Linked DNA regions of Thalassoroseus pseudoceratinae. The protein of the gene in region 1 binds, or shares a complex with, the protein of each later gene. Links are inferred from orthologs where the notes say so. Each region holds a gene or a part of one and is shown on either strand. Other genes may lie near its edges. The genes, in order: nusB and rpsJ.

What was found.
Region 2: the proteins of nusB (region 1) and rpsJ are in contact, whole or in part, in a solved structure (PDB 3D3B), measured with the Escherichia coli proteins. The link is inferred for Thalassoroseus pseudoceratinae from one-to-one orthologs.

Annotation. Positions count from the first base shown.
Region 1 is NZ_JAALXT010000003.1:1,075,661-1,091,394, reverse strand. Bases 1,623-4,299 are described here. They hold nusB (transcription antitermination factor NusB), read left to right. Parts: upstream 1,623-2,592; coding sequence 2,593-3,006; downstream 3,007-4,299. Other genes in these bases: G6R38_RS14235 (cytochrome P450), read right to left, coding at 3,036-4,299; ribH (6,7-dimethyl-8-ribityllumazine synthase), read left to right, coding at 1,745-2,299. Outside these bases: transcription termination factor Rho, read left to right, coding at 44-1,480; more of G6R38_RS14235, read right to left, coding at 4,300-4,553; G6R38_RS14230 (2-hydroxyacid dehydrogenase), read right to left, coding at 4,639-5,649; G6R38_RS14225 (hypothetical protein), read right to left, coding at 5,646-6,599; G6R38_RS14220 (DUF5060 domain-containing protein), read right to left, coding at 6,663-8,540; G6R38_RS14215 (SPFH domain-containing protein), read right to left, coding at 8,698-9,804; G6R38_RS14210 (hypothetical protein), read right to left, coding at 9,999-11,072; G6R38_RS14205 (FAD-dependent oxidoreductase), read right to left, coding at 11,087-12,739; G6R38_RS14200 (polyamine aminopropyltransferase), read right to left, coding at 12,890-14,452; G6R38_RS14195 (DUF350 domain-containing protein), read right to left, coding at 14,516-14,818; G6R38_RS14190 (hypothetical protein), read right to left, coding at 14,825-15,019; G6R38_RS14185 (DUF4178 domain-containing protein), read right to left, coding at 15,056-15,734. UniProt on the Escherichia coli protein: Part of the processive rRNA transcription and antitermination complex (rrnTAC). The complex forms an RNA-chaperone ring around the RNA exit tunnel of RNA polymerase (RNAP).
Region 2 is NZ_JAALXT010000001.1:1,436,845-1,452,632, forward strand. The notes cover bases 4,096-6,826. They hold rpsJ (30S ribosomal protein S10), read left to right. Parts: upstream 4,096-5,163; coding sequence 5,164-5,490; downstream 5,491-6,826. Other genes in these bases: G6R38_RS05390 (DNA-directed RNA polymerase subunit alpha C-terminal domain-containing protein), read left to right, coding at 4,096-4,978; rplC (50S ribosomal protein L3), read left to right, coding at 5,740-6,477; rplD (50S ribosomal protein L4), read left to right, coding at 6,550-6,826. Also shown: G6R38_RS05375 (SMP-30/gluconolactonase/LRE family protein), read left to right, coding at 1-660; G6R38_RS05380 (GTP-binding protein), read left to right, coding at 743-1,849; G6R38_RS05385 (MFS transporter), read left to right, coding at 1,982-3,406; more of G6R38_RS05390, read left to right, coding at 3,641-4,095; more of rplD, read left to right, coding at 6,827-7,200; rplW (50S ribosomal protein L23), read left to right, coding at 7,246-7,572; rplB (50S ribosomal protein L2), read left to right, coding at 7,627-8,484; rpsS (30S ribosomal protein S19), read left to right, coding at 8,549-8,818; rplV (50S ribosomal protein L22), read left to right, coding at 8,827-9,168; rpsC (30S ribosomal protein S3), read left to right, coding at 9,221-9,922; rplP (50S ribosomal protein L16), read left to right, coding at 9,861-10,280; rpmC (50S ribosomal protein L29), read left to right, coding at 10,352-10,570; rpsQ (30S ribosomal protein S17), read left to right, coding at 10,661-10,993; rplN (50S ribosomal protein L14), read left to right, coding at 11,104-11,487; rplX (50S ribosomal protein L24), read left to right, coding at 11,490-11,846; rplE (50S ribosomal protein L5), read left to right, coding at 11,934-12,476; and 6 more genes. UniProt on the Escherichia coli protein: Involved in the binding of tRNA to the ribosomes. Part of the processive rRNA transcription and antitermination complex (rrnTAC). The complex forms an RNA-chaperone ring around the RNA exit tunnel of RNA polymerase (RNAP).

The DNA.
Region 1 (15,734 bases):
CTGCATCTTGAGCAAATGGCTTCTGAAACCAAGGCCACTCACCATGCCCAAATCATCCAAATCATCCTCTGAAGCAACCGAATCGGCAACCAGCACCGCAATCAAGGACGCACCGTTGAGTGCGGTCCGCCGTTCGTCCCGTCAGAATTCCAGCTCGAACACATCGAGTGGTAGTGGCGGGCGGGATAAGAAGGACACGCCGGATCTCTCAGACTCCGATATCCATATCGCCGAACTCCAGCGGATGACGATGAAAGAGCTGCTGGATCTGGCTAGGAAAGAGGGATTGAGCGAGTACACAGGACTGAAGAAACAGGACCTCATCTTCAAGATTCTCAAAGAACAAACGAAGATGAACGGCCTGATGTTCGGTGAAGGAACACTGGAGATCCTTCCGGACGGATTCGGGTTTCTGCGAAGTCCCGATTATCATTACCTCCCCTGCCCTGACGATATTTACGTTTCGCCAAGTCAAATTCGACGGTTCGGTTTGCGAACTGGGGCGACAGTGGCTGGTCAGATTCGGCCGCCGAAAGAAAACGAACGTTACTTCGCGTTGCTGCGTGTGGAAGCCATCAACGGAGAGGACCCGAACATCCTTTCCGACAAGGTGTTTTTTGACGATCTAACACCTCTACACCCAGAAACCCGGTTGCGGCTTTCGACCGATCCAAACATGCTCAGCACACGGGCCGTTGACATCGTGGCCCCGATCGGCATGGGACAACGCGGTTTGATCGTCTCGCCGCCACGGGCGGGGAAAACCATCCTGCTTCAACAACTCGCCCAGGCAACGCTCAAGAACCATCCCGATGCATACGTCATCATGTTGCTCATCGACGAGCGGCCGGAAGAAGTCACCGAGATGGAGCGGCATGTCAAAGGCCGTAATAGCGAAGTGATTTCCAGCACCTTCGATGAACCGCCGAGTCGACACATTCAAGTCTCGGAGATGGTGATCGAGAAAGCCAAACGCATGGTGGAGTACGGCCACGATGTGATCATTTTCCTCGATTCCATTACACGACTCGCTCGTGCCTGGAACACGGAAGTGCCGCACTCTGGGAAAATTCTGACGGGTGGTGTCGACGCGAACGCATTGCAGCACCCGAAACGATTCTTCGGAGCGGCTCGAAATGTGGAGGAAGGCGGGAGCTTGACCATCATCGCGACGGCTCTCGTCGACACTGGTAGCAAGATGGACGAGGTGATCTTCGAAGAGTTCAAAGGCACCGGCAACACGGAACTGCATCTCGACCGGCGACTCGTCGAAAAACGTGTGTGGCCTGCGATTGATGTCAACAAGTCCGGCACACGTCGTGAGGAATTGTTGATGGATGAAGAGGAACTTCGCCGCGTGTGGATTCTCCGACGAGTCCTGAACGACATGAACCCCGTCGAGGCTATGGAACTGCTGACGAACCGCATGAGACGGACCAAAACCAACGAAGAATTCCTGCTCAGTATGAACCTAGGCTGATTTTGCCAGCGAAAAGAGCTGTCATTCGGTGATGCCGTTTCACCATCGTTGTCATCGATGGCAAAACAGTGATTCATGGCCAATGGTCCCACGGACCTGGCGTAGCAATGCTCTGAGTCAACAATCGGACCGAATGCGTCAGTCGCGGCATCAAAACACGAGCCGCCTTCGGTCATTGCTCTTTGCTTCGTCATTGATGCTCCTGTTCTTGGGCCAAGCCACGTCGGGAAAGACACAACAACCGTCGGATCAGATTGAAGTCGAATGGCTGACTACCGGTTCGTCGAGAAGTTGCTACGATCCACGGGTCCATATTTGATCAAAACATGTCGTGAGGTAACGAAGTTGGCAAACACGATTGAAGGCGAATTATTGGCGAGCGATGGTGCGTATGCGGTTGTTGTTTCGCGATTTAACAGCTTGGTGACGGATCGCTTGCTTGAAGGCGCTTTGGATACGCTCCGCCGACATGGTACGCCGGACGATCGCGTTACGATTGTCCGTGTTCCGGGAGCGTTCGAGATTCCCGTGGTCGCCGATCGCTTGGCAAAGAGCGGCCAGTTCGTTGCCGTGATCTGTCTGGGAGCGGTCATCCAGGGCCAAACCACTCATCATGAGTACATCAATCAACAACTGGCAGCCGGTCTGATGCAAACCAGTCACGAAACGGGGCTACCAGTTTCGTTCGGTGTGCTGACTTGCCAGTCGATGGAACAAGCCATGGACCGAGCCGGCGGCAAAGCCGGGAACAAAGGTGTCGAAGCTACGTTGGCGGCTATCGAAACAGTCAACGTGTTGCGGAAGCTCGACCAAATCTAGCCTTCAAGTATCGGCTTTGTCTGCGGTTCGCCCCGGAAGGACAATTCCGAGGCGATTGGGAATGGCAAACCGCGCTCTAGACAGTTCTGCCGCACCGAGTCAGAATTGAATACAACGCTCAAGCAGTGCGGTGAGACTGTGAATCTGGGGATCGTTGGTCGCCCAGATCAATGATGAAATCAACGATCGTCTTTTTGGAACCAGTCGTCATGGCTCTCTAAGCAGAGCCATGTTGATATGATCTCAGTTAACATCAACTGGACTCGCGCCCCTTGGGGCATTCGGAAGGAATCATGGCTCGTCGTAGTAAAGCCCGTGAAGTCGCATTGCAAATGCTCTATCAAATGGATGTCAATGCGGACACCGACCCCAAATCGGTGCGTTTTCAGATTGCGGAGGAAATTTCCGAACCCGATCTCTGTGAATTCGCCTGGCAGGTCTTTGCTGGCGTGATGGAATGCCGCGCGGACGTTGATGCCCGTTTAGAGACGGTTGCCGAGAACTGGAGTTTGTCCCGCATGGCAATCACGGATCGAAATGCGTTGCGGATCGGAGCCTTTGAGATCTTGCACAGTGACACGCCGTATCAGGTTGCCATCGACGAAGCGATCGAACTGGCTCGGAAGTTTGGCTCAGCTCAGTCTCCGCAGTTCGTCAATGGCTTGCTCGACAAACTTGTGACGGCCGATCGGAAATCGGATCGTTAGACCATCGAGCCGATTGAAATGTAATTGGCCTAAGTCGGCAGTTCCACCATGTCTCTGACGTTGCCCGCGACAGTCCCAACGCCCCTTGCGTAGTTCTCGCCCGTAGGCCGCGTTCGCATGAGCATTCCCTGTTTCGGGATGATGACAATGGTGCCCTGCCGATCGATTGGACGTTCGGGAATAAATTCGAGCTGAAATTTCTGTAGCAGGTGCGAGAGTACGATTTTGATCTCTTGCATCGCGAATCCGGCACCGATGCAAATGCGTTGGCCAGCACTGAACGGGTTATATTCATAACCCGTATAGTGATGATCAGAAAAGCGGCTGGGTTGAAAACGTTCTGGCTCCGCGAAGATTTCCGGCATGTGATGTGTGTGATAGATACTGCCCATCACTTCTGTTCCCACCGGTAATTCGAACCCGCCAAGTTCGGCATCCTGGGCCAACACTCGGCCATTCCATGGGACCGGTGTAATGATCCGCATGCTCTCTTTGATGACTCGATCAAGCAAGGGGAGCCGCTCGAAATCGGATGGCCGAGCCGTCTCCCCGTTCAGCTCACTTTGGAGTTCCTCGACCAGATCGGCGTAGATCTCGGGATGTTGCGAAAGTAAGAAACACGTCCATGTCAGAGCATTCGCACTAGTTTCGTGACCGGCCGCAAACAGAACGTTGACGTGGCCGATAAGTTCGTCTTCCGTCAATGCTGCTCCATCGGTCTCGTCACGAGCCTTGAGCAACATGGAAAGGACATCATCGGCTTTATCTGGTTCTGCCCGACGTCGAGCAATCACGCCCTGAGCCCGGCGATAGGCGATTTCCGAGACCTCAAGGAGCTTGCGATACGGCAACCCCGGTAGATCATACGGAAACAAGCGAACCAATGGATTGCTCACCAGGGCCAATCCGGTTTGCACGCCAGCGGTAAGCTCAGTCCCACCATCCTCAAGGCTTTCACCGAACAGGCACACGCTGGCGATTTCTCTGGCGAGTTCACGCATTTCCACCGCGATATCAAAGGTCTGCCCAACTTGCCAATTCGAAGTCATTCGTTCCGTGACTTCGATCATCGCATCGGCGTAGGTTGCCACCCGATTCGGGATAAAGGCCGGCGCCATCATCTTTCGTTGTCGCCGGTGATCGTCACCGTTTACGCCAAACAAGCCAGAGGCAAAGACCCGCAGGGGGGCGGTCCGTTCGGAAGTATCGCCATAAGGATGAAGAACGCCGCTAAGGTGAAATTTGTGATACGTGTCGTGTTTGGTGGCGACTTCCTTGAGCAACTCTGGCCCGCGAACCAAAACGGATCCTGGACAGTCCTTTTTCCACGGCGTGAAGAGACGAGTTCCGCCACCCCTGACAATCGAGACCACGGGGCCATGCTTTCGGAACAACTCATTACCCAGCGCGACCGAATCGCGACTGAACCGAGACATTGCTTTCAATCGTCCCCAACGGGTCCGTGCGATTGGACCGGGGATTTCGAGTGGCAGTCGATTGCTTCGGGGACTGACGGGGATGTGAGGGGTTCCAGTTGCAGTCGCCATAATATGGGATTTCAAATTGACCAATAATTGAGAAGCGGTTCCCTTTGTTTAACCACCCAGAATGGGCAACTGCAAGTGTTTGTTGCTAACCGCCGGAAAGTTTCGCGGCGGAGACTTCGTTGGGGCACTCTCGACCGTCTGCAAGGTCTTGCAGATTGCCCAGCGTGGTCCCGGCTATCTGTTGTAGGGCTTCTTCGGTGAAAAACGCTTGATGCCCCGTGACCAAGACATTCGGAAACGTCAAAAGCCGGGCGAAGACATCGTCCCGAATGACAAAATTCGAAAGATCCTCGAAAAATAAGTCGCCTTCTTCTTCGTAAACGTCAATTCCCAGTGATCCCACGCGGCTGGTCTTCAAGCCATCGATCACGGCAGGTGTTTCGACGATGCCACCGCGGCTGGTGTTGATCAACATGACTCCCGGTTTCATTTCTGCAATGGCATCTGCATTGATGAGATGGTGTGTTTGCGGAGTCAGAGGGCAGTGCAATGTGATGACATCCGATTTGGCATAAATCTCATCGAGCGAAGTGTAGTTGACTCCAAGTTCAACACAATCAGGATTCTCTCGCACATCATATGCAAGCAAATGGCAACCGAAGCCGCTCAAGATTTTCGCAACTACGGCCCCAATGATTCCCGTGCCGATGATACCAACAACTTTTTCATGAAGGTCAAAACCCAAGAGCCCATCGAGTGCAAAGTTACCTTCACGGACTCGGTTGTAGCCGCGATGGATTTGTCGGTTTAGAGTAAGCATCAAACCGACGGTATGCTCCGCGACTGCGTGTGGCGAATATGCGGGCACTCGCACAACCGTTAGCCCGAGTCGTTCCGCTGCGTTAAGATCGACGTTGTTAAACCCGGCACACCGTAACGCGAGAACTTTCACACCACTGTCCGCTAGCACTTCGAGTGTCTCGGCGTCCGCTTGATCGTTAACAAACAAGCAAGCAGCATCGTAACCCTTAGCCAACGGTGCCGTTAATGGCGTCAGCCGAGGCTCGAGGAACGTCAACTCATGAGGAGATTCCTGATTGGCTTGTTTGAAGAACTTTCGATCGTAGGGCTTCGTGCTGAACAACGCGACTTTCATTCGGCGTTTACCTTTTCTGCAGTTTCTTCTTGGTTGATGCGCTCGATAAGTTTTTCGCGACGACGATCAATGCCTTGCCGGATTCGATCGAAATGAGTCTGAGGAAGCCGTCCTGCTTTGACTCGGTCCTCCAGTCGTTCCAATATTTCGTCCATTGATTTGAGCTGACGTTTCATTGCTTGAACGTGATTGAGAATCGGCCGCCTGAACGGAATGGGAACCGGTCGTGCGATCGGTCGACCAGCAAATCGTTGATAGAGTTCCACGATATCAGGATGGACGATCCGCAGTTCATTATAGTCCTTCGCCGTATACGTCTTCGGTTTGCGGACGATATTTCCGTTGTCGTCTTCCCTCGGCTCGGTCACGGTGATCGTAATGTCCTGACCATTCGTGTCGGCAATCTCGATTTTCTTTTTGTCCATCTGAATGGCGATGGAACGTTTGCCGTTGACCGTTTTCGTTTGCACGCGAAGATTCTTCACGCCGGGAACCATCACGCCGTTGAACTTCAATCCGCCACCGGGATTGCCCCGTCTGATGCGGCGATTCGCAGCCTTTATTGTGATGGCTTGCTCGGCGGCGTTGGCTAGGAACTTGTTTGGACTACTCGCGAGTTGCTTCAAGGCTGTTTGGGCTGCAGTTTGAGTCGTCACATCGTCGGAACTGAGCATTCGCAAGAGAACGCTCACACAATGGAGCGTCAACAATTTGTCGTCGGTCTTGGCAGCGGAGGCAATTGCGTCGACAGCTTCTGCACCGACCTTCGTTAAGTCTTCCGTAGCGGCCCGATGGTTGGGATGTCCATCGGCCGTTAGCTGACTGATCCAACCTTCGATCAATCGTTGTTGCGATGTCTCCGCCACGGCGGGCGAATTTGCAACTGCGTTTGGTATCGAGAAGACTAGCGACGCAAGCATCTGCAATTGTCCAATGACTTGCCAATTCATTGTCGTTCTCCTCGTTGGAAAGGATACCAATCGAACTACCCTTCGAACGCAAACGCTAATCACTCACTTTTTCCGACGAGCGATTGCAAGCCAGTCCTCATTGGCATCGGACGGTGGTTGCCCCAGTGTCGATGTCTGACCGCCTTTGATGCTCGTTATTGACGCCGATTGCAGTTCACCCCCCGTTCGTGGATTGAACCAAGCGATCTCGAATGGGCCCTGTTGATCAGTAAGGTCTAGCGAATGTTTCTTGCCACCGGGTTGGTAAACGAGATAGATCTCCCCGGGCTTCGCGAAGCAATAGCAAGAGTTGTCGTGCTTTGGGTTGCCGACAAGTTCGTCGTGATTCTCCAACTCTGCAATCGGAATCTGGTGGTCGCGAAAGAACTTCAATGCAATTCGGCAGTAATCCCAACTTTGGTCACGACTTCGCCAATCCTCGGCAAGCAGGTCATTCTCGGGGAATTGATAGCCAAAGTAATACTCCACCCCGGCACCACCACCCATGAGGGCGCCCCAAAGAGTTTGGCGACGAACTTCGTGTTGGGTGTAGATGAACTTGCCCGTTCGGTCTTTGCCATCGAACCCCTGGTAACCCAAGTCGGGAGCTTGGCCGTGAGCTGCCGAGCCAGATTCATCGAACGCGACCACCCAAGGCTGGCCCGCCTCTGCGGACTCTTCAACCCACTTCACAGTCTGATGATGTGTGTCCTTGATATGACTATTCTGCAGCGAGCATCCACGAAGCACGGAGCCTTTGCCGAGCAATGGTCGATACACCTTGTCTTGCTGGTTGGGATAGGTATGAACAACGATCAAATGATTGTACGGGTCGAGCTCGTGGATGTACTTCGCCATTGCGCGTTGTTGCTGCGTTGACTGCGTGTTCTCTTCCCCGAGATTCCAGTTCAATGCCAAGTTATGGGCGAACCGAGCAATAATTTCTCGGCAATACAATTTGCGTTCGGGGCCCAAGTCGCCACCATCCAACGATTCGGGAACGTTCTTTCCTCGCCGATGGCGATTGTCATCGTTTTCTGTCTCCTGCAACTTGAAATGCAGATACATTCCCAAGTTCGTGCCATGTTCGAAGACGATGCCCCACTGGTCGAGTTTCGAGCAATCGTAGTGCCGTTTGTCATCTCGCTCGACGAATGGCCAAACGTTGTCGCCATCTCCGCCAGCATTGTATGTCAGAAATGAAAACGCGTTGACGCCTTTGCCGGAGAGGTAATTGATCGCACCGATGAGCCCCTTGCCTTTTCCGTTTTTCCAGGTCGGATCGCCCGTTCGCCAATCGCGAATGTGAGGTGCCCACGTTTTCAAGGGAACTTTCTTTTTCCGGGCAACCGTGCCATCGAAATCCCGATAGCCCAGCAGAGTTTCCGGCGCGTCGGCACCGGCCTTCAAAAAGTACTCGCCAGATTGAGCAAATCGAAGATATCGTTTCCCGACGTACTGCAAACGCCCGCGATCACGGGGATGGTTTGACCCCGATGCGATCGGCTCAATCGTAAACTGCCCAGTGATGCCGTCGAATGGGGCAACGGCACTCGAGGTGACATTGCGGTCGAGTGCCACGAGTGAACCGCGGTGAAAACGGATCTCGTAAGACCATTGCCCCGCCTTGTCCGGCGAAAGATGGGCACGCCACTTGTTTCCGGAAGTCGCGGATGTATTGGCGGCTTGTCCGTCCGCAGCGAAGTAACCCGGCACAAGATAATCCGGTGAACCGGATTCATGTCGGAAACGAACCTCGAAGCGAATGTCGGTAAACGGATTCGGTTCCGTGTCAGTCTCGCTCATGGCGGGGCCATCAAGCGTCAGTGTGATGGTCCGCCACGGTCTCCGTTCACCAGAAATTGTAACGGCGTCATCCGCAAGTACCGAGGATGTGCATAGCCAAAGAACCATCGGGACGAGAGTGAGGTATCGAAACATGGGCGAGCGGCTCAAGACAGAGGTGAAAGGGGATCTAAAAACTCCGCAACACCTTCGCCTGGGACTGCATCGTGAGACCAACTCACCCGAGCACATGCATCTCTAAGGACACAGCGAAGAGTCGCGGCTGCAACATGTTCGATACCGGCGTCATCCCTTACGGAGCTGCCGGAGGTGGCGGCGGTGGCGTTTGCCGAAAGTAGACTGCCAACTGCGGGACTTGGCTTGCTGGTTGCCAGCCGGACATGCCTGCACTCCAGACGTAAGTTTCCGGCGTGATTTGGCCAGCACTGATCTGACTACCGAGTTGTTGCTCACTCATCGGTGGAGATGTTTGGCCATTCGATGAAGTGTGCCATTGCACTGCTTGCGGCGGAGGCGGTGGGACTGGCGCTCCAGCCGGAGCTGCTCCGCCTTGCGCAAATTTGTTTGCCATCGCGAATCCCATCCCAAGTCCCATCCCTTCGGAAGCACCGCCACCCGCGGGGTTGTTGGCCGCAGCTTCGATCGCCGTTCCCATCTGATACGCCTGATATTTTCCCATATCGCCAATCACGCCCATGCTCGTGCGTGTGTCCATCGCCTTTTCGACGGCTTCCGGCAGCGAAATGTTGACGATGAACATGTCCGGCAAATCCAAGCCGTACTCATCGTCCACGCGTTCGACGGCGTACTCACGCAACTCCTTCGAGATCTCGCGATAATTCGACGCCAAATCCAGAGCCGCGATGTTTTTTTCGCCGAGCATATCCGTAAATGCTTCAACGATGATCGACCGCAGCAACTCGTTGACTTCGTTGCTATCGAACTCCGAGTCCGTACCGACAAGTTCAGTCAGCAAAGCCCGCGGATCCTGGCACTTCAACGAGTACGTTCCAAAGGCCCGCAGTCGAATTGGACCAAATTCCGGATCGCGGAGCATAATGGGATTCGGCGTACCCCACTTAAGCCCAGTCAGTTTCTTCGTGCTAACGAAGTAAACTTCCGAGCGAAACGGGCTGTCGAAGCCGTATTTCCAACCTTGCAAGGTCGAAAGCAGAGGCAGGTTGTCAGTCTTCAGCGTGTAGTTGCCGGGCTCGAAAACGTCGGCCAGTTCTCCACGATGCACAAAAATCGCCACTTGACCGGGGCGGACAATTAACTGGGCTCCATTCTTGATCTCGTTTTGATATCGAGGGAACCGCCACACCAACGTTGAGTGGGAATCGTCCAACCACTCAATAATGTCGATGAGTTCATTTCGTAGTTTCTCGAACAATCCCATGGCCGGAACCTCAAATCAATCGGAACGGAGACAACTGTCGCTGGGTAAATTTCACAATACCCTTCTGACCACATTTTACCTCAGGCACGATCGAGGTTCAATCAACTCAATCGGCAGGAATGTCGAACGGAACTCGATATTCACTATTGTCAGAAACATTGTCGAACACCATACGCCGTTACACGCGGACCAGGCTAGTCAATCGGTGTTGAGAACTTAGGATTGCGTCTGCGTTTCCAAATGTATCCGTCCAAAACATAGTGGGTAATTTGAGGGACGGCGAGTAACGGAACGACGAAATTCTGCCAAGATTCAATCTCCCAAGGCGTGCCAAAAAGCCAAGACCGATCCTGCCACACGCTGCGGTCCCAGACAAGTTCCTCGACATAGGCAAATAGCCAAATCGTCGCCAGGAAAATGAAGAGTTGTTGAAACCGCGTTGTGGGCATTGAACTTTGTTGATGGGTTTGCCAGTACCAATAGACGAGGGCTAAATAGGGGACCCCGTGGATAATCACATTCGTAACCGTAAATGCATAATCCGAGTTAAAAACAACAATACCCACATACCAGCAAATGGCAGTCGTTAGGACGACCAGATCCTTTCCTGGGTTCGGTCGGCCGACTGTCCAACGCCAAATTGAACTCCCCGCATATGCAATCAGACTCAACCAATAGATCGGCCGAAGAATCTGATGAATGAACACAGGAAGCGATACAAAGTTGTCAGGTAGGAACCAAGCAAAATTTCTTGGCAAGTGGGTATGCCAATAGACGAGCGGATACACGGTCGCGAGATAGATTGCTAGTGTGTCAATCCATTTTGAGAGCCGATCGTGTTCTTTAGCTTTTGCTCGATAGAGCGCAACCCAGCCATATTGTTGACGAACAAAATGAAATACGGCTAAGTATGCTAGAATTCGCCAGAAAACCGTGGGCCCCCAAAGTCGATGAATCACAATCCCGATAACGAATGCCATTATTGGCACGCCGAGATAAAGTGGCCAATCCCGCTTCAATTCATTCGGAACGAAGTACACACGGAATGCGGTCGAGTAAACATGAGCGACATCGACTAAAAGAATCGCGGGGACCCATGCCCACTCTGGCGTGTCTGAGTCAATAACACCTATGTATGACCCGAACCATAGTAAAACTAGTGAGACAACAGCGCTTCCGAGAAAAACGCTCAGGTCAATCGCCGGTGAGAAGAGCCATGGGAATCGATTGTGGCTAGCTTCGGTTGTTGTCATTGGTTGAATTGTCACCAAAACAGCTCCGGCTAGGATGCGTTCGCGCTCTGCTGAAGTTCGTTGGCTACCCAGTCTGCTGCACGATTGCCTTGGTCAAAAGCTTCCTCGAACAATGCGACACCGGATAGATCCGAGTTTGCGAAGGCGATTCCATGATAGGGCTCGATAGCCGCTTGCCGGTCTGGTCCCCAAATCAATCCTGGTGTGGGCTGGATCATGGCGTGTCCCCAACGCATGACGTCAACTCGAGTGGTCAGTCGGCGGATATCGGGATGAGCCCGTTCAATGTCGCTAAGCGCTGCGTCCGCCCACGCCTCACGTCCCTCATTCAGCAATTCCTGTCGTGCGATGTGAGTTTCAGCATCACAGAGCGGGAGATACCATGTTAGTACTGTCGGACCATAATCCACGAGTGCCTGATGTGTGGCCACAACATAGCCTAGTGAGGGACTATCTGCGATCACATTGTCCCAGCAAAGTGGATAGTCACTGTCTCGAGTCGCAGGTCGATCTTTTAAAAAAAGGTTGGCGACAACCCAGGAACTATACTCAAACGATTGAATATGTTCGGGACGATTCTCTCGCCAGTCTCGGATCATGTAGGGGGTGACAAACTGCGGGGTCGCCATGATGACTCGATCAGCTTGTAGACCGATCGTCTCGCTTCCATCCGATGAGACGGCAATCACTTGAACTGGTTCATTGGAGTCCGCAATAGAGGGGATAACCTCTGCGACGGCCCAGCTAGTTTTGAGCCGCGACCCGTTACGTTCTCGCAAGTGGTTCACGATTCTTCCATTGCCTTCCGGCCATGTGATGAACGGCTGCGTTTTGGCACCGGAATGTGGCAGTCTCGCCGCAAAGTAGAAAAGTCCAGCCCAAGCACTTGTTCGCTCGCATCGTAGGCCGTAATCGTCTCGACAACAGTAATCTATGAGGTCGTGAAGTTTTGGCGATGTCAGGCCTTGGCGTTTCAACCACTCTGACATGGTGATGTGATCGAGTGCTGTAATTTGTGCGTCTTGAGTGCAAGACGAAATCGGCAAACCAAACGCGCGGCGACCGGCTTCATCTCGGAAATCGGCGAACTTACCAACTAGTTGCCGAAATCGGCTATACTGCTCCCGATCGGATTTCGTTTCGTCAGTCGTGACATATAGTCCCTCATACCAAGCACCTTTGTAGTACACCCGCTCTTGCGGTGCTCGGCAGAGACACTGTTCGGCGATGATTGGTTCACCGTCAGTCGTGCGTCCATCGACAACACCCATCTCGTCAAGCAGGTCAACAAGATCAACGTTCGCTGCGGTCGGGGCTGGTAGATAGTGGGCTCCCCACGGGTATTGGAATCCATTGTGACTCCCGCTCCTCGATGTGCCACCGGCGTGGGACTCTAGTTCGAGGATCTGAAAATCTTTGATCCCGTGTTTCTGGAGTCGCCGCGCGGCGGACAAACCAGCGATTCCCGCCCCGACGATGACGACTCGTGATTTCTGCCATCGGTCTTGCGGAACTTCAAACCGTTTTCGTTCTCGGAGCCGATGTCCGACATTTGCAGACGCTCCGACTAATTCGCCCGGGGGGATTGTTCGCTGACTTGGATTTCGATCGCACCCACTGAGGACAAGGGGTAATCCAATGGCTGATGCTAGGAATTCGCGACGAGTCGAACGAGACTGCATAAAATACCGACTAAGTGGAATTCAAACGTTTGGTCGCGTCGATAGAAGTTCAGACGCTTCGGCCTAGTAGCAATTGTAGTTGTGTTTCCCTCACGACATATGCATGGGAGGACAACCATGACTTGTAATGAGACATCGTTAAGAACAAATCTAGTATCTCTCGTAATATTGGACCAGCATTTGATTGTCGAGTCGATTGACTTCGGTGTCTAAACGAGCCATGTCGGTTGGGAAGTGGAATAGACTCGCGAGGATACTGTCGTTCAGGTATTTCAACGAAGGATCGCCGACGATTTGGTTAGGAGTCGAGAAGGGCTGGAGTTTGGCTAATCCGAAACCCCAAACACCGAAAGACGGAACCGTGATCTGGTACGGATGGACTGCATATCCCGAAGCGGCAAGGGTGTTTTGGATACACCAATACGCCTTACGTGCAAACAGTGGTGAGGTGGCTTGTAGAGCAACAATAGAGTCGGGTTTCAAACGGCGTGCGAGGAGTCGATAGAATCGGCTCGTGTAGAGTTTCCCGAGGGCGTAGTTGTTGGGGTCGGGGAAGTCGATGATAACCACATCGTATGTCGCGGGATCGTCTTCAATCCAGATCATTGCGTCTTGATTGATGACTTTCGTTCTCGCATCTTGCAACGCAAATTGATTGAGCTTCGCAAGCGGAGGAAATTGCTTGGCGAGTGCGGTCATATGGGGATCGAGATCAACTAATGTGACGTGCTTGACGTCGTCATATTTCAAAACCTCTCGCGCTGCTAGTCCATCGCCGCCACCAAGGATTAATACATTCTGGCGAGCGACTGCAGACGCCATCGCCGGATGGACAAGGGCTTCGTGATATCGGTACTCATCACGCGAATTGAATTGTAATTTGCCATCGAGAAAAAGTTGAACTCGTGTCGGGCTTTGTGTAACAACAATTCTCTGATATTTGGTAGTTTCCGAAAACACGATTGGGTCTTGATAGATAACTTCCTCAGCGAGATCCGTCAGCCACCCTGCAAAGACAAATGCTGCCACGAGGATGAGCAGTGTCGCCAGGCCACGAATGCGTAGACCTGTGACTCCTGTGTTCAATACTGGGCGAAGCAACCACGTGCCCCAGAAACCGACCAGTCCATTGAGAATCCCGAATATCAACGACGTGCGTGCCAAGCCGAGATTGGGGACAAGTAGGAGCGGGAACAGTAGTGAGCCTGCGAGTGCGCCGATGTAGTCGAAGGTTAGCACTCTCGAGACGAGGTCTTTGAAGTCCAACCCTTCTCGAAGAATTCGCATGAGTAATGGAAGCTCAAGTCCGACGAGCGTTCCAATGACGAACACGAGTCCATACAGGAGAGGCTGAAACCAGGCGACCTTGGCATAGGCAATGAAGAGAATGGGGGCCGAGAGACCCCCGATCAAGGCGACTGCTAGTTCCACTTCGATGAAGCAGCGTGCCATAGATTTGTCGATCCATCCAGACAGCCATGCTCCACAGCCCATTGCCGAGAGGTATAATCCGATGCAAATCGAAAACTGCGTGACGGAATCGCCAAGCAAATAGCTGGCAAGTGTGCCTGCGACAAGTTCATAGACCAGACCGCACGTCGCGATCACGAACACATTTAGGAACAGGAGTGGGGCGTGAACACCATCCGCCGACTCTGTCGAATCGATCTCTTCACTCTCAGTCGATGCGTTTTCTTCAGTAGATATCATCATGCCGCATCGATCATCGTCGTGTTCATGGCTCGGAATGCCGTTGTCAACATTGAAGCCGCTCGCCTAGCCGTGAATTGCCGCTGCGAGAATCAGGGCGATTCCAAGGATCATTGATCCGATAATGATTCCGAGTGACGTGTTTTGATCCTCCTCGATCTCTTTCCGAATGGAGAACGGAGAGAGTTTCACGATAAGCCACAAGCAGATGGCGAAGAGAAGGACGCCGATGGTTGTGAAGACCAGGGCCGAGATAATCAGTGGGACCAAGTTTTCCATTGGAGATCCGGTTGGTGGAGCGGGGCCGTTAGTGACTTCGTTTTCGGTAGCAGCGAGCATATGCCCGATGAGATTCATCCAGGAATTCATTGTCGTCTATTTTCCTCCCCCATAGCCGCCACCGCCGTAAAACCATCCGCCACCGGAAGACCGTCCCGTTGACGATGAATACGTTCGAGGGGAATCGCTGAGTTTGTTGCTACCCAACTCGATTCCAGAGACGGTAAAAGCGGCATAACTTAAAATACAAACTCCACCCACGGCGGCGTAAATCTTCGATAGTAACGTCATAGCGAAGTCTCAAATGACAGAGATGAATTCGAGCGATCACTCCGATTGGAATGGACTATAGTCGCTCTCAGCCCAGCGCTGAGTTGCAAAGCTCAAATGATGCAACGCGACGCAACACGGCACGATAGCCAAAATGACAATTAAAATGATCAGCGGAGCGACTCTCGGTACATCTTCTCGAATCTGAAGTGCGAAGTATGGACTGGCCGATGCGATGTTCTGCCACTTTGCGCGAACTCGCAGGTCATAATCTCCTTTCGGCAAAGCCGATAGGTAGACCGCCTTCCCACTCGGAACACCGAACTCACGTTTCTCACCGGTCTTGGTATCGATAATCTCGCCAAAAACATAGACCCATTGAGTCGCGGTGACCTTCACCTCGATATTATCGCCACCAGAAATTGGCGTCGAAAGTGGTTGCAGAATTTCTCGCGGTTGATTGGGTTGGAACTGAATGCTTTTGCTATACAGAGCGCGACGACTGCTTGTGGCAAACATGAGTAGACCAATGGCAATTGCCACAGCGGCGAGCATCATGAATGTCTTGTAGACGGATTTGTATGGATAAACCTGGTTGGGCGCAACTCCGGTCGGATCGGCGAGATCGATTCCACCAAAGGCTTGTTCGACTTTCTCGACCGGTAGGTAATGCAGCAACGTGTAGTTAACTTCACCTTGCTTCTTTTTTCGCCGATTTTTCTTCTTTCTGCGTTCC
Region 2 (15,788 bases), on another replicon or contig:
CTGATGAACTACGAAGGCCACAAAGCCGACACCGGTTCCGTCCAACCGAATCAGAAGGAAGCCGTCTACCGCATCGACGCCAAGACGATGAAAGTCGAGCAGGTGACCGACGAAATCTTCAAACCAAACGGGCTGTGTTTCTCGCCGGATTACAAGAAACTCTACGTTGCCGACACCGGTTCCTCGCACTACCCGGAAGCGAAAAAGGAAATCAAGGTGTGGGATGTCGTGGATGGCAAGAAATTGGCAAACGGCCGCGTGTTTGCCTCGATGGACTTACAGATGGGAACAGTACGCCGCCAAATGACCCCCGAAGAATCGCGTGAGTTCTCGGAGAGATTGCGATCGGCCGGCAGCCGCGAGGAAGCTAACAAGATTCTTGCTGAGCGCCGACTCCCCAACATCAAAGCTGGTCAAGCCGACGGCATTCGCTGCGATGTCGATGGCAACGTTTGGTCCAGTGCGGGTTGGGTTGGTGATGGTTATGATGGCGTGCACGTCTTCGCCGCAGAAGACGGACAACGCATCGGTCAGATTCGGTTGCCGGAAATCTGTTCGAACGTGTGTTTCGGCGGAGCGAAGCGGAATCGGTTATTCATGACGGCAAGCACATCAGTGTACGCGGTGTACGTCGAAACACAAGGTGCTCACATTACCTAAGAAAAGTTGAACCGCCGCAATGTCGGCGGTTCATTTCCACACGACAATATCACATTCTTCAGAATTTCTGAGAGTCAAGAATATGGCCAAGAAAATTCGCTACATTATGCTCGGTGGTTTCCTGGGAGCCGGGAAAACAACCACGATTTCCCGACTCGCAAGACTCTACCGAGAGCAGGGCTTGAACGTGGGAATTGTGACGAATGACCAAGCCGCCGACTTGGTCGACACGCACATGCTGCGATCACAGGGCTACGATGTCGGCGAGGTCGCCGGCGCGTGTTTTTGCTGCAATTTCAACGAACTCACCGACACCGTAGGTCGACTCGAAGAAACCAAACACCCCGATGTCATCCTGGCGGAACCGGTCGGCAGCTGCACGGATTTGGTCGCCACGGTCGTATTGCCGTTGCAGAAACTGTTCGAGCACAAATTCGAAGTCGCACCGTACGCCGTCATCCTCAAACCCAATCACGGACGACGGATTCTGGAAGGCGACGGCAAACGAGGCTTCTCCCCCAAAGCGGAATACATCTTCCGTAAACAATTGGAGGAAGCAGACTTACTGCTCATCAATCGCGTTGATGAACTCTCGCCGGAGGACGTTGACCACCTCGAATCACTGCTCAAAACAGAACAACCGGACGTACCCATTCTGCGAATCTCCGCCCGCAACGGCGACGGATTCGATGAACTCGTCCAACACCTTGATCAACCAGGGCAGGGTGTGCGACGAGTCTTGGAACTCGATTACGATGTTTACGCCGAAGGCGAAGCGGAACTCGGTTGGCTGAACAGCAGCCTAAAGATTTCCAAAGACGAGGCGTTCTCGCTCGACCAATTCCTAACCGATGCGGTCCAAGCTCTACGAGATCGACTGGAAACCGCCGGTGCGGAAACGGCCCACCTGAAGGCGATCGGTCTCTGCGAAGGTGCCTACGGGGTGGCGAATCTTGTCGGAAGTGATGTCGCCAGCGAACTATCCCTGGCCTCACACGCCGAAACCAAGACCGCCGATGTCGTCATCAACGCTCGTGTTGCGATCGATCCCGAGACTTTGCAAGAATTGGTTGATGATGCAGTCAAGAGCGTGACGACCGCACACGGTTTGAACATGGAACCTGGTTCCACACAAAGCTTTCGCCCCGGCCGCCCGGTGCCTACCCATCGCTATCCGGCATCGACCTAAATACCAAATCGAGCGTTTGCTCATTTGTGGTCAAGAACTGATCTCGTGAAAAAAGGTCCGGCTCGGTAGATTCCGCAAACGTAATTGGATATCGAGTCGGCTTTTCAAGAATTCAGTCTCTGGATCTCTCGCGTGTGGAATCAACGACAGGCGCAAACGGGCATCATCCTCGCCGGGTGTTTGGGGATGATCTACACTCAACTGACGATGTCCTCGGCGACAATCGAATACGCACGATCGCTTGACGCAAACGCATTTCACATCGGCCTGCTCGGGGCGTTACCGGCAGCAACACTCTTCACGCAGTTTTTAGCTGCGGTGGTCGCCAACCACTTGCGGTATCGGCGACGACTTTGGCTGTCGGTCGCGATCGTCCAACGCAGCCTCTTTATTCCATTGGCGATCGGAACTTGGCTGTTCCCATCTGCGTTGAATGCAACTTGGCTATGGTTGTTTATCGGACTGACCGCGGGAAACCATCTTCTACTCCACTTCTGCACGCCTTTATGGTTGTCCTGGATGGGCGACTACCTACCCCGCGAGCGACTCAACCGCATTTGGGGTTCTCGCCAATTCTGGATGCAATGGGCGGGAGCACTCGCGTTGTTCGTGGGAGCGGTCCATCTTGCCAACAGCGGCCTGGAAACACGCTACGCCTTTTCCATCCACCTGCTGGTTGGAGCGGTTTTCGGAATTGCGGACCTACTAATGTTCCTCAAAGTTGAAGAACCGCCCGTCACTCCGATCCCGATCCCACGATTGCGGACTGTGTTCTCAGCACCGTTCCAAGACCGCAATTTTCGGTCGTTCATCGCCTTCACCAGTTTCTGGCAGATCGCGGCCAACACGGGTGCCCCATTTATATCGTTCTTTCTGCTCACTCGAATCGGCCTGAGTGTGCAATCGGTCATGCTTCTTTGGACATGCTCTTGGGCCGGCGGAGCGATCCTTTGCGGCAAGATGGGGCATCTCAGCGAAAGCGTGGGCAACCGGCCGCTTCTCGTTCTCTGTACGGCTTTTAAGTCGCTGAACATGATCGCGTTGCTCTTTCTGCCGAGAGACCCGGACCTGGCATTCTGGATTCTTGTTCCTGTCTTCGTGGTCGATGCAATCATGAATGCGGGAATGGCCATCGCGAACAACGGCTTTCTGCTCAAGAACTCACCGCCGGCAAATCGAACCATGTTCATCGCTGCCGGAACCGCTATCGCCGGGTTGGCAGGCGGTGCGACTGCGTTGCTCACGGGATCTGCAATTGTCTCGTTTTCCGATGTGAGCATCGAACTCAACGGCCGCGACTTCACAGCGTTTCACATGGCATTCCTACTGAGTATTTTGCTCAGACTGCTCGCAGTTCCGCTGGTTCTGCGTGTTCGCGAGGACGAATCGAAAAAAACACGCGAGGTCGTCACACAATTGGTCGGGATGACACCGTTCCGAACACTACGATTCCCGGTCGGACTGTACCGCAGCTTCCCTCCCACACGAAATCGGCCGACCGAAACCGAGACGGAAGAACCGGCCGAGCGTCCCCAAACAGCCTCCAAAACTTGCTGAATCGAAGCAGATTCAGCAATCTTGCTGTACCCGATCTGCACAGAGACGCACGTCAAGTGAGTTGCAAGAAATTTCTCAGCGATTTATATTTTAGAAATTGTTTGTAAACATTCGCCCCATCGTCGCTGAAGTTCCGACGATCGGGGCTTGTTGTGTTCGCGTACCTAGTGGCAACGATATGGTCAATAACGACGGCCAGCGTTGACACTCCAGTTCTTGAGTTAGGACAACCCCGTGCCTGTTGCAGAGCCAATGAACATTCAGGAGCTTATCCAAGCCCCATCCGGATTTGGGCCGGCGGAGATCGACTTACTTGAACAAGCAATTGCCGGCCCGCAATCGATCGAAGTCCGCCAGCAACTCGGGTCTCTGAAAGGTGAAATCGAAGAATCGAGCTCACCAAGCGACACACTACTCGCCAAAGTCGGGATCATTTCCTACATTTTGGGAGACCACCCGGCTGCCGACCGCTACCTGTCACGGGTTGAGAGCGACAGCTTGGCTGTGTTCTACCACGCAATCGCATTGGCCGCGATGGAGCGATACCAAGAAGCCGCCGAACGCTTTGACCGTGCCGCCAGCCTCGGGCAAGATCGAATCGAATGCACGATGCGAAAGGCTGGCGTGATCCGCCAAACCGGCCGCGTCAATGAAGCCGACGACATCCTCAAGAGCGTCGCCACCGAAGCGGCCGGTCGAGCCGAGTATTCCTACCAGAAGGGGTGTGTCTTCTCGGATCGTGGCGATTCATTCGGTGCCATCGAATACTTTGAACGTGCGGTCGACATGCAACCGCACCACTCCCGTGCACTCTTCCGACTGGCTGCTGAGAACGCACTGCGGGGCAACGACGACGACGCCATCCGCCTCTACGAACAAGCTCTCTCCAAGCCACCCTATTACCTCGGAGCACTGCTCAATCTGGGCCTGCTCTACGAAGACAACGAAAACTACCCAGCCGCGGCTTACTGCTTCCGACAAATCCTCTCGGTAGACCCAAACCACGAACGTGCGCAGCTCTACCTGAAGGACATCGAAGCCACCAGCAACATGTACTACGACGAGGAGCAAGCCCGAGAGCAAGCCCGCGTCGAGCAATTGCTCAACCGCCCGGTCACCGACTTCGAACTTTCGGTCCGAGCACGCAATTGCCTGCAAAACATGAATATTTACAGCCTCGGCGATCTCACCCGGATCAACGAAGGCGAACTGCTTGCCGGTAAAAACTTCGGGGAAACCAGTCTGCACGAAATCCGTGACCTCATGAGCCAACACGGACTCATGATCGGGCAGAACATCAACAAGAAGAAAGAAACCCCACCTCCGTACGCACCGACCCAATCCGTCAACCTGTCTCCACAGGAACAAGCGGTGCTCGGCAAGCCGATCTCGGAGCTCAACCTGTCTGTCCGTGCCCGCAAGTGCATGAGCCGCCTTGGCATCACCACCATTGGCGAACTCGTCCACAAAACGCAGGACGAACTTCTCGGAACACGAAACTTCGGTGTGACAAGCCTCAACGAAGTCCGCGCAAAACTGTCCGAAATGGACCTCAAACTTCGCAACGACTAACGCAAGGTTCGGACAATTTTCGTGAAAACACCACAATTTCACAAAAGTTGGCTTCACCTCATTGACAGCAAGCAGCAACCGGATTAAAAACGTCCTTCCCCTTCGCGGGGAAGATTTTCACAGCAGATGCCACCCACAAGAAAACGGCATCCGCACAAGACAGTACTACTCGAAGGACATGACACGTGGCCGGCGGTGAGCGTATTAGAATTCGGATGGAAGCGTACGATCACTCCGTGCTGGACACGTCCGCATCTGACATTGTCGACACGGCAAAGCGTACAGGTGCGATCGTTCATGGACCGATCCCATTGCCCACTCGAATCGAGCGATACACGGTCCTTCGTGGGCCGCACATTGACAAGAAATCGCGTGAGCAATTTGAAATTCGGACGCACAAGCGCCTGATCGATATCATGCAGCCCACCGGCAAAACCATCGACGCTCTCAATAAGCTGTCGTTGCCGGCTGGTGTGGATATCAAGATTAAAGCGACAACTGGCGGCAGCTAATGCCGCCATTAAGGTGAAGCCCTTCAGTAACTGAAAGCGGCCAACCGAAAGATAATCGAGACCAGTTCGCATGGCGGGCATGTGTCGATTGCTAAACATAACCAGCAGCACGTAAGTGCTGTGTGGTTTCGAGCCAGAGTAGAAGGCCAGTGGGCCTAGTTCACTCTGGGTAATATTTCTAAGCAGACTCGCTCCGCTCTCGCTCCAAGCAACGCGAGATTGAGCGTCCTCATTGGGAAGGTAAGTGCGATGCCGGTAGGGCTCCTGGGCCGCAAGGTTGGCAACACACAAGTCTACAATGAATCCGGCGAAATCGTTCCGGTAACCGTGATCGAAGCCGGTCCGTGTGTGGTCCTTCAGATTCGCACCCAAGACAAAGATGGTTACGAAGCTGTTCAAATCGGCTTTGATGACGCACCGCTCAAAAAGAAAGGCGACCAAGTTGTCTCGCCTTCTCGGGCGGCACGTGGTCATGTTCGATCTGACGTCAAAAGCAAGCGTCAAGAGCGTCGGCAGCAAGCTGGCGTTGAAGCTGCGGCCAAAGCTGAGACGGAAGTGAAGCGGTTTGTCCGAGAGTTCCGGACTGATGGTGAAGACCACAGCTTGGAAGTCGGCCAAACCCTGACAGCGGACTTCTTGGCAGACCTTAAGCGAGTGGACGTCATCGGTACCTCGAAAGGTCGCGGGACGGCCGGGGTCATGAAGCGTCACAACTTCAGCGGCCAACGAGCAACGCACGGTGTCAAACGAGTCCACCGCCACGGTGGTTCGATTGGTATGAGTGCTGACCCATCTCGTGTTCTCAAGGGAACTCGAATGGCTGGGCGATATGGCAACGCACGGGTCACTGTGAGAAACCTGCAAGTTGTCAAAGTTGATGCCGAAAACAACATGATTCTCGTTAAAGGGGCAGTACCTGGCCCGAAAGGCGGATATGTTGTTGTCCGTCACACTTCGAAACTGAAGCGACCGAAGAAGCCTGTCTAAGAAGGCTTTTTAGCCAGGCGGATATTGGTTCGGTTTTAGTTAGATATTGAAACATCAAATTGGAATTGTGGCATGATCTCTCTGCCCATCGTCGACATGAATGGCTCAAACGTCGGAACTTACGAGTTCGACGAAGCCGATCTCGCCGATTCGATTAGCAAACAGCTCCTTCACGACGCGGTGGTCATGTACCAACGAAATCGTCGTCAAGGAACCGTCCAGACAAAATCTCGCGGCATGGTGAAGGGGAGCACAAAAAAGCTCTTTCGCCAAAAGGGAACTGGCCGCGCACGTGCTGGTAACAAACGAACGCCGATTCGACGCGGTGGTGGTCACGCCTTCGGCAAGAAGCCAATTGATTATTACTACCGTCTCCCACGGAAAGCTCTGCAAAAGGCCACCCGAATGGCCTTGCTGAGCAAGTTTCAGGATGACGAAGCGGTTGTTTTGAGCGAACTGACATTGACAGAAGTCAAGACCAAGCCAGTGGCTTCGCTGCTCAAGACGCTTGGGTTGGCAACGGACTCCACGCTGCTGGTTGTTCCTGAGTACAACAAGACGGCATACTTGTCGGCTCGCAACATCGAGAACCTACAAATCCTGCCGGCATCTGACTTGAATGCATATGCATTGTTGCGACAAAAACGATTGTTGATCACAAAAGACGCGATCGACAACTTCCGCAACAACACGCAAGCGAAACAAACCGCAGCAGCCAACTAAATCGAGCGACCAATTCGATTCAGAAAATCGACGAGGCAATAGAACATGTCGACGGAACAAAACGAAACCGAAGAGGCAACGCAAGGATTGGCTCTCGAGCCATACCAAGTCGTGCTGCGTCCACTCGTGACGGAGAAGGGGACTCATATCTCCGAGCGGTACAACGCTTACACGTTCGCAGTGAATCCGTTGGCAACCAAGACTGATATCAAAAAGGCAGTCCAAGAATTGTGGGATGTGCGAGTCGTCAAGATCCGCACGCAAAACCGCAAAGGAAAGCCACGACGGCATAAAATCAGCAAGGGTCGAACAAAAGATTGGAAGAAGGCGATTGTCGAGCTTCACGAAGACGACCGCATCTCGTTCTTCTAAGAAGAGACGCCAGCCAAGCCATCTTTGAAACTTGCCGGTTGACAGGGAATAATCATGGGAATTCGAGTTTACAAACCGACCAGTGCCGGCCGACGGAATGCGTCGGTCAGTGATTTCGCAGAGATTACCGATCGCAAAAAGCGACCGGAGAAATCGCTGACGGTCCGCTACAAGAAAAAGGGCGGACGAAACAACCAAGGCAAAATTACAGCTCGTCACCGTGGTGGCGGACATAAGCGGCAATACCGAATCATCGATTTTCGTCGACAGAAAGACGGCATTCCAGCCAAAGTCGCGTTCATCGAATACGATCCGTGTCGCTCCGCTCGTATTGCCTTGCTGCACTACGTCGACGGCGAAAAACGATACATCCTGGCTCCAAAGGGGCTGGAAGTCGGCACGATGATTGTCAGTGGCGAGAAAGTTGAGCCGAACCTCGGCAACTGCATGCCATTGGAATCCATCCCGCCGGGAACCACGATTCACAACATTGAGATGCAACCGGGCAAAGGCGGTCAACTCTGCCGAGCAGCCGGAACATCCGCGGTCATCAACGCCCGTGAAGGCAAGTGGGCTCAGATCACATTGCCTTCCGGTGAAGTTCGTCGACTGCCGGCCAAATGCCGAGCGACGATCGGTGAGATCGGTAACTCCGAACATTCCAGTATTCGTCTCGGTAAAGCGGGACGGAAACGATGGTTGGGTCGACGTCCGCATGTTCGCGGGACGGCGATGAACCCTGTCGCTCACCCGATGGGTGGTGGTGAGGGTCGAAACTCGGGCGGTCGCCATCCATGTAGCCCGACCGGGAAGTTGGCCAAAGGTGGTCAAACCCGGAAACGCCGCAAAGCTTCGTCGAAGGCTATTATCCGGCGGCGTAAGTCGCGTCGGTATGGTGTGCTGAAGACGTAGTTGCAAGCTGATTGAGTTTAAGCGAATCACATTCTGAAACTGGGTGGAACAAGAGGATGACTGGATGAGCCGTTCGCAGAAAAAAGGCCCTTATGTTGATGACAAACTGCTCGAGAAAGTCGAGCGGATGAATGAAGGTGGAAAGAAGGACGCCATCAAAACATGGTCGCGCTCCTGCACCATCGTTCCAGACTTCATCGGCCACAATTTCATGGTTCATAACGGTCGTGCCTTCATCAACGTCTATGTGACGGAAGAAATGATCGGGCACAAACTCGGTGAATTTGCTCCCACTCGCACGTTCCGTGGACACGGGGCGAAAGGGAAAAGGTAAGAGTCGACATGGCGGAATTTCGAGCAACACATCGACACGCCCGGATCTCGGCAACCAAGGTGCGACCGTTCGCGGATATGATCCGCGGGAAGTCAGCCGAGGAAGCGATCAACGTCCTTCATTATATCCCGAACCGCGGAGCGCGGTTTCTGGAGAAGGTCCTGAAAAGTGCCGTGGCCAACGCCGAGCAAAAAAGCACTCGCGGCTTTTCCTCACTAGTTGTGAGCGAATGCCGCGTAGACGGCGGGCCAATGTACAAACGGATTCGACCACGAGCACGCGGTATGGCTTACCTCGAACGACATCGGTTCAGCCATATCCACGTCACTGTGGAAGTACCGGGCAGCTAATCAACGATACAAACGCAACTTTGGCGAGACGACTTTCCGACAAGGACATCCCATGGGACAAAAAGTTCGCCCGACAGGATTTCGAATCGGTATCACCGAACCTCATCGCAGCCGGTGGTATGCTTCGAAGAAAGAGTTCGGCGGCTTACTGATCGAAGACTTTAAGATCCGTAAGTTCATCAAAGAGAAATATCAGTTCGCCGGGATTCCGAAGATCGAAATCGAGCGGACTCGCGACCAAGTGGTCGTTCACCTCTTCACCGCTCGTCCCGGTATCATCATCGGGCGAAAAGGCCAAGAGGTCGATCGGTTGAAAGCGGAATTGGAAGACCTCACCGGTCGCCGCATGGAACTGAAGATCAACGAAATCAACAACCCCAGCAAAAGTGCTGTGCTTGTTGCCGAAGACATTGCTCAACAGTTGCAAAAACGAGGGAGCTTTCGTCGCACACTCAAGCGGTCGCTTGATCAGGTGATGGAGTCCGGCGTGCATGGAATCAAAGTGGAATTGGCCGGTCGACTCGGCGGGGCGGAAATGTCCCGAACCGAGAAAGCCAGCCGCGGATCGATCCCGTTGTCGACGCTGCAACGACATATCGATTACGGTTTTTGTGCTGCGAGAACAGCTCAAGGCATTATCGGCGTAAAAGTTTGGATCGATCTCGGCGACTACGCAGACGAGGAGAATACCGATGGCACTAATGCCCAAACGAGTCAAGCACCGCAAGGTTCAAAGAGGTCGCATAAAAGGTAACGCGACCCGTGGAAACACGGTGGCCTACGGTGAATGGGGCTTGCAGTCACTTGAAGCCGGCCACATCGCAGCGAACACGATTGAAGCTTGTCGTATTGCGGCAACTCAATATGTTCGTGGCGAAGGAAAACTTTACATCCGCATCTTCCCGGATAAGCCTGTAACGGCTCGACCACTGGAAACGCGGATGGGTAAAGGGAAGGGTGAGCCGGATCACTGGGTCGCGGTCATCAAGCCTGGAACAATCTTGTTCGAACTGACTGGCGTTGGCCACGATGCTGCACGAGATTGTTTTGCCCGAGTTGCCTACAAGTTGCCCTTGAAAGTGCGACTGGTTGCCCGTCAGCAGACGGTCTAGGTAACACAGAAATTACAACGACACAAGATGGAATTGTTCGGTCAATCCAACGAGAACAAAGAGCGTAATCAATGAGTACGGCAGCCGAGTTGCGAGACATGAGTGATGAACAGTTGGAGTTCGCGCTCAAAGAAACTCGCGAAGAACTTTTTCATCTTCGGTTCCAGAGTGCCACCGAACGGTTGGATGCTCCAAGCCAGATGAAACGATTACGTCGTGAGATTGCTCGAATTCTTACGATTCAAAACGAACGCAAGCTCGCCGGTGCGACCGCTAGCGAAGAAAGCTAGTCGTCCATCGGTGAAGTGGTGATGAATCACTTTCAAATTCACCAATCGTGACCAAGTCCTGAGTTAGATAGACAGTCGGAATACCAGACGATGAAAAAGAAACTTCAAGGCACAGTTCGAAGCGCGAAGAACGAGAAAACGCTTCGTGTTGATGTCGCACGACTTTATCGTCACAAGAAGTACGGCAAGATCGTCAGCGCCCGCACGGTCTGTTATGCCCACGATGAGAATCAGGAAGCTCAGGAAGGCGACGTCGTCGAAATTATCGAATCTCGCCCTCGTTCCAAGACCAAACGTTGGGAGCTTGTTTCGGTCATTCGACGTGGCGGAGTCTTGGTTGATCCAGGTGCCGTCGCGGCCCCCGGCGAACGCGAAGAAGCGTCAGCCGAATCCGCCGAGCAACCCGCTTCCGAAGAAACATGATCTGACTTTGGTCAGTTCGAAGAGTGATTCATCAGAGACTAGATTTTATATTGTTCCTACCGTAACCAGGCCGACGAACGCGTCTTGCTTGAGTTCACACAGGTCATCCCATGATCCAGATGCAAACAGAGTTGGACGTCGCTGATAACACCGGCGCCAAAGTTGCCAAATGTATCAAGGTGCTCGGCGGTTCCCGCAAGCGTTTTGCCGGCCTCGGCGATGTCGTTGTCGTCAGTATCGTGAAAGCCTTGCCCGGCAGCCCGTTCACTGACAAACGCAACAAGGCCCAACGTGTTACACGGGGCGTGATCGTCCGCACGAAGAAAGCGACCCGCCGTGATGACGGCAGCTATGTCAAGTTCGATCGTAACGCGATCGTCTTGGTCGATGCTGACGGAAACCCACGTGGAACCCGGATTTTCGGTGCCGTCGCTCGTGAACTGCGAGACCGAAAATTCATGAAAATCATCAGCCAAGCCAGAGAGGTCGTCTGACCGTGAAAATTCAACGTGGTGATTCAGTCATTGTTATCGCGGGTGATTCGGCTTCCAGCACTCCCCGTAGCGTCGTGCAAGTTCTCGACGGTGGGAAGCGATTGGTTGTGGAAGGAATCAACCGTGCTGTCAAGCACGTCAAGCGTGGCCATCCCAAGAGCCCGCAAGGCGGACAGCTCCAAATTGAGCGACCGATCGAAGCATCCAACGTGATGCTGTACTGCCAATCCTGTAGCCAAGCCACGCGAGTTGGTCTTCGTTACACGGAAGACGGCAGCAAAGAGCGGTTCTGCAAGAAATGCGACGCCTCCGCTGGCACGATTAGCCCGCCTCGAGCGCGGTACGCCAAGAAATCCTAACGGAAGCAGCGTAGCTGGCCTCCGTTGAAATTGAGTTTGAAGATTTTATCCTGAGTGGTTTGGTCCGAAAGAAATTTGAGTCACGCCATGTCTCAACTGCTGCAAGAATATCGTGAGCGGATCGTCCCCGCGTTGCAGAAAAAACTGAATATCACCAACGTGCATGCGGTCCCGGCGCTGAAAAAGATCGTCGTGAGCATGGGCGTCGGAAGCTCCATTCAGGATTCGAAACATCTCGAAGAAGCCGTCGCGAACCTGACGCAATTGAGTGGTCAAAAACCAAAGATCACTCAAGCTCGCAAGTCAGTCGCTCAGTTCCGGTTGCGTGAAGGCATGCAAATCGGTGCGATGGTGACCTTGCGTCGCGGACGGATGTATGAGTTCGCCGAACGATTGATTCGTCTGGCGTTGCCGCGAGTGCGGGACTTCCGTGGGCTCAACCCGAAGGCGTTCGATGGCAATGGCAACTACAGCCTCGGACTGAACGAACAACTGGTATTTCCCGAAATCAACGCCGACGCCGTCCAACACGTGCAAGGCATGAACATTACTTTTGTCACTTCTGCGAAGACCAACGAGGAAGGGCGTGAACTCCTTCGTGAACTCGGCCTGCCGCTCCGAGAGCAGTAACGGAATGCACGAGTCACAGACCACCGCGGACCGCAGGCCGCTCTCGATTCGACAAGGACTCTAACCGCCATGATGACCGACCCCATTGCTGACATGCTCACTCGAATTCGCAACGCGATCGCCATCGAGCGACCGCTTGTGGACATCCCAGCGTCGAAGCAGAAAGCCGCCATCGCAGATACCCTCAAACGCGAAGGGTACATCTGGGATTACGAGATTATCGAACAATATCCGCAGAACGTGCTTCGTATTACTTTGAAATACGGACCGAACGGGGAACTGGTGATCCAGCATCTCGAACGGACCAGTAAGCCCGGGCGGCGGGTTTACACCAAAGTGACCGATATGCCGGAAATCCTCCAGGGACTAGGGATTTGCATCCTTTCAACCCCGAAAGGCATCCTGAGCAACCGCGAAGCGAAAAAAGAGCACGTCGGCGGCGAAGTGCTTTGCACACTCTGGTAGTACATTCGACTCCGTATCCGAGTCGTCAAGTTGAAACACGTTTTTGGTAGCCAACGGAATCCGAGCCATGTCTCGAATCGGTAAAAAACCTATCCCAGTGCCAGATGGTGTCGACATCACCGTGCAAAACGGAACCGTCAACATCAAAGGCAAACAAGGCGATTTGTCACTGAATCCTCATCCGAATATGGATGTGGACTGGGACTCGGACGCTCGGGAACTGAAAGTCACCCGGCCGAACGACCAACGCGAGAACCGGGCCTTGCACGGTCTGACTCGCAGTCTCTTGAACAATATGGTTCAAGGGGTTCAGAATCCTTTCGAGAAGCGTTTGGAGATCCAAGGCGTTGGTTACAACGCTGTGCTCTCCGATGGCGTTTTGAACCTGTCCGTTGGGTTCGCCAACACCGTGCAACTTCGCGTGCCGGATGGTGTGATCTGCGAACTTCCAGACAACACCCATATTGTGATTCGCAGTGCGGACAAACAGGCCTGTGGTCAGTTTGCCGCCGTAATTCGCAAAGTCCGACCGCCGGAACCTTACAAAGGCAAAGGCATCCGCTACCAAGGCGAGCACGTGAAACGAAAAGCCGGGAAGGCGTTCGCAGGCGGGAAGTAACACTTGGGCGGAGATCGCTCAAGACATTGAACGTGCACAATTTCAGTCACGATCTCGTTGGGATCTGACATTTTAATCATCCGAGAGCATCATCGGAGGTAAACACGGTGAAGGCTCAGCAAAAATTTGCCAAGGCCAAGCAACGACGAACCTTTCGGGTTCGCAATGCGATTCGTCGCTCAGCAGTGGGTCGCCCACGGTTGTCGATTTTCCGCAGCAACAATCACATGTACGCCCAGATCATTGACGATGTGGAAGGCAAGACCTTAGTCTCTGCTAGCACGATCGAAAAAGACCTGTACGGCGCGGGAAAGCACGCGGGTAATAAAGAAGCCGCCGCAAAGGTTGGCCAATCGATCGCCCAGCGAGCTATTGAAAAAGGTATCAAAGAGGTCGTCTTCGACCGTGGTCCTTATCGGTATCACGGACGAGTCGCCGCACTTGCAGATGCTGCCCGCGAAGCCGGTCTGCAATTCTAGAACTACAGTCAAAGACCATCGACTGACAAATACGCACATCGAAGGCAACCGACCGACAAACCCGTACAGACCGGGTTGAATTGGAGATCAAGACGTGGCGCAAGAGAATCGTAACGAAAGTTCGGAAGAAAAGGTTGTCCAGATCCGCCGATGTTCGTGCGTCGTCAAAGGGGGACGTCGATTCAGCTTCACAGCGTTGGTCGTCCTAGGTGACGGCAAAGGACGTGTGGGCTGGGGATATGGCAAAGCCGTTGAAGTCCCTTTGGCGGTTGAGAAGGCCACCAAGGCCGCTAACAAAAACATGAAAGAAGTCACCGTTGTCGACACAACGATTCCGCACCAGGTGGTCGGTGAATACCGGTCTTCCAAAGTGCTGTTGTTGCCAGCTCGACCTGGTACCGGGATCATCGCGGGTAACACCGTGCGAGCGGTCGTGGAATCCGTCGGGATTACCAACATCCTGACGAAGAGCCTCGGCTCAACCAACCCGATGAACTTGGTCAAAGCGGTCTTTAACGCATTAGAAAAACTGCGAACCCGTGAGGACGTGGCTCGCTTGCGAGGAGTGGAAGTCTAGACCGTTTCACGGTCTTTCGTGTCCGCGATTGACAAGATACACTTTGTTTTCGTGTCTCCGCGAGACAGAACCCACTACAGCGAAAGGTGATCGACACAAATGATTCTCAACGACGTCCATCAGGGAATTCACAAGCATAAAAAGCGTAAGCGAATCGGGCGGGGAACCGGTTCGGGACACGGCAAAACATCTGGTCGTGGCCATAAAGGTTACTTCAGCCGTTCCGGTTCCAAACGACGGACTGGTTTCGAAGGTGGTCAGATGCCGTTGATGCGTCGAATCGCCAAAAGCGGTTTCAGCAACGCACGGTTCACCACAGAGGTCGCGATCGTCAACATCTCGCAGCTTGAAAAAGCTTTCGAGGCCGGAGACACCGTCAGCCCAGAGACGCTAAAAGAAAAAGGCGTTCTCCGGGGGCGGTACAGCGTCCTCAAAGTTTTGGGCAAAGGTGAACTTTCCAAGAAGTTGACCGTCCAAGCACATCGATTTTCAAAATCGGCCGAAGAGCAAATTCAATCAGCCGGCGGAACCGTCGAGAAATTGAGCTAACGGATATTGGGCAATTCAAGATCGTTCAATTGTGGAATTTTTGCCTGTCCGTTACAGTTTCCGCGAAAGGGAGTTCGCAGCGGTGCGAACAACTGAGAAACCGACTGATTCCGCTCTAGGCGAACCAAGCCGGTCGCGCACGATGAGCGACCGCATCGCACGCCGCAAGGACCTCGGCCATGTTGGATAGACTGATCACTATCTTCAAGATCCCCGAACTTCGGCAGAAGATTCTGTTGACGTTGGGATTGTTGGCGATTTACCGCATGGGATTCAATATTCCCTTGCCGTTCATCGACCAGCAAGAGCTTGTGGATCGAATGCGCGATATGTCCGAAGGCGGCGAAGGCGGTCTCGGGCAAGTCATGCAAATTGTGGCATTGTTCTCAGCTTCGAATATCGGCAACAGCACGATTTTCGGCCTGGGTATCATGCCCTATATTTCGGCGTCGATTATCTTCCAGTTGCTCGGCAGCGTCTACCCGCCGCTTGAGCAGCTTCAAAAGGAAGGTGAATCCGGACGCCGCAAAATCAATGAATATACACGTCTTGCGACCGTCGTGATCTGTATCTTCCAGAGTTGGTTCTGGTTGCAGCAGCTTCGAGGTGGTTTTGGGTCCGGC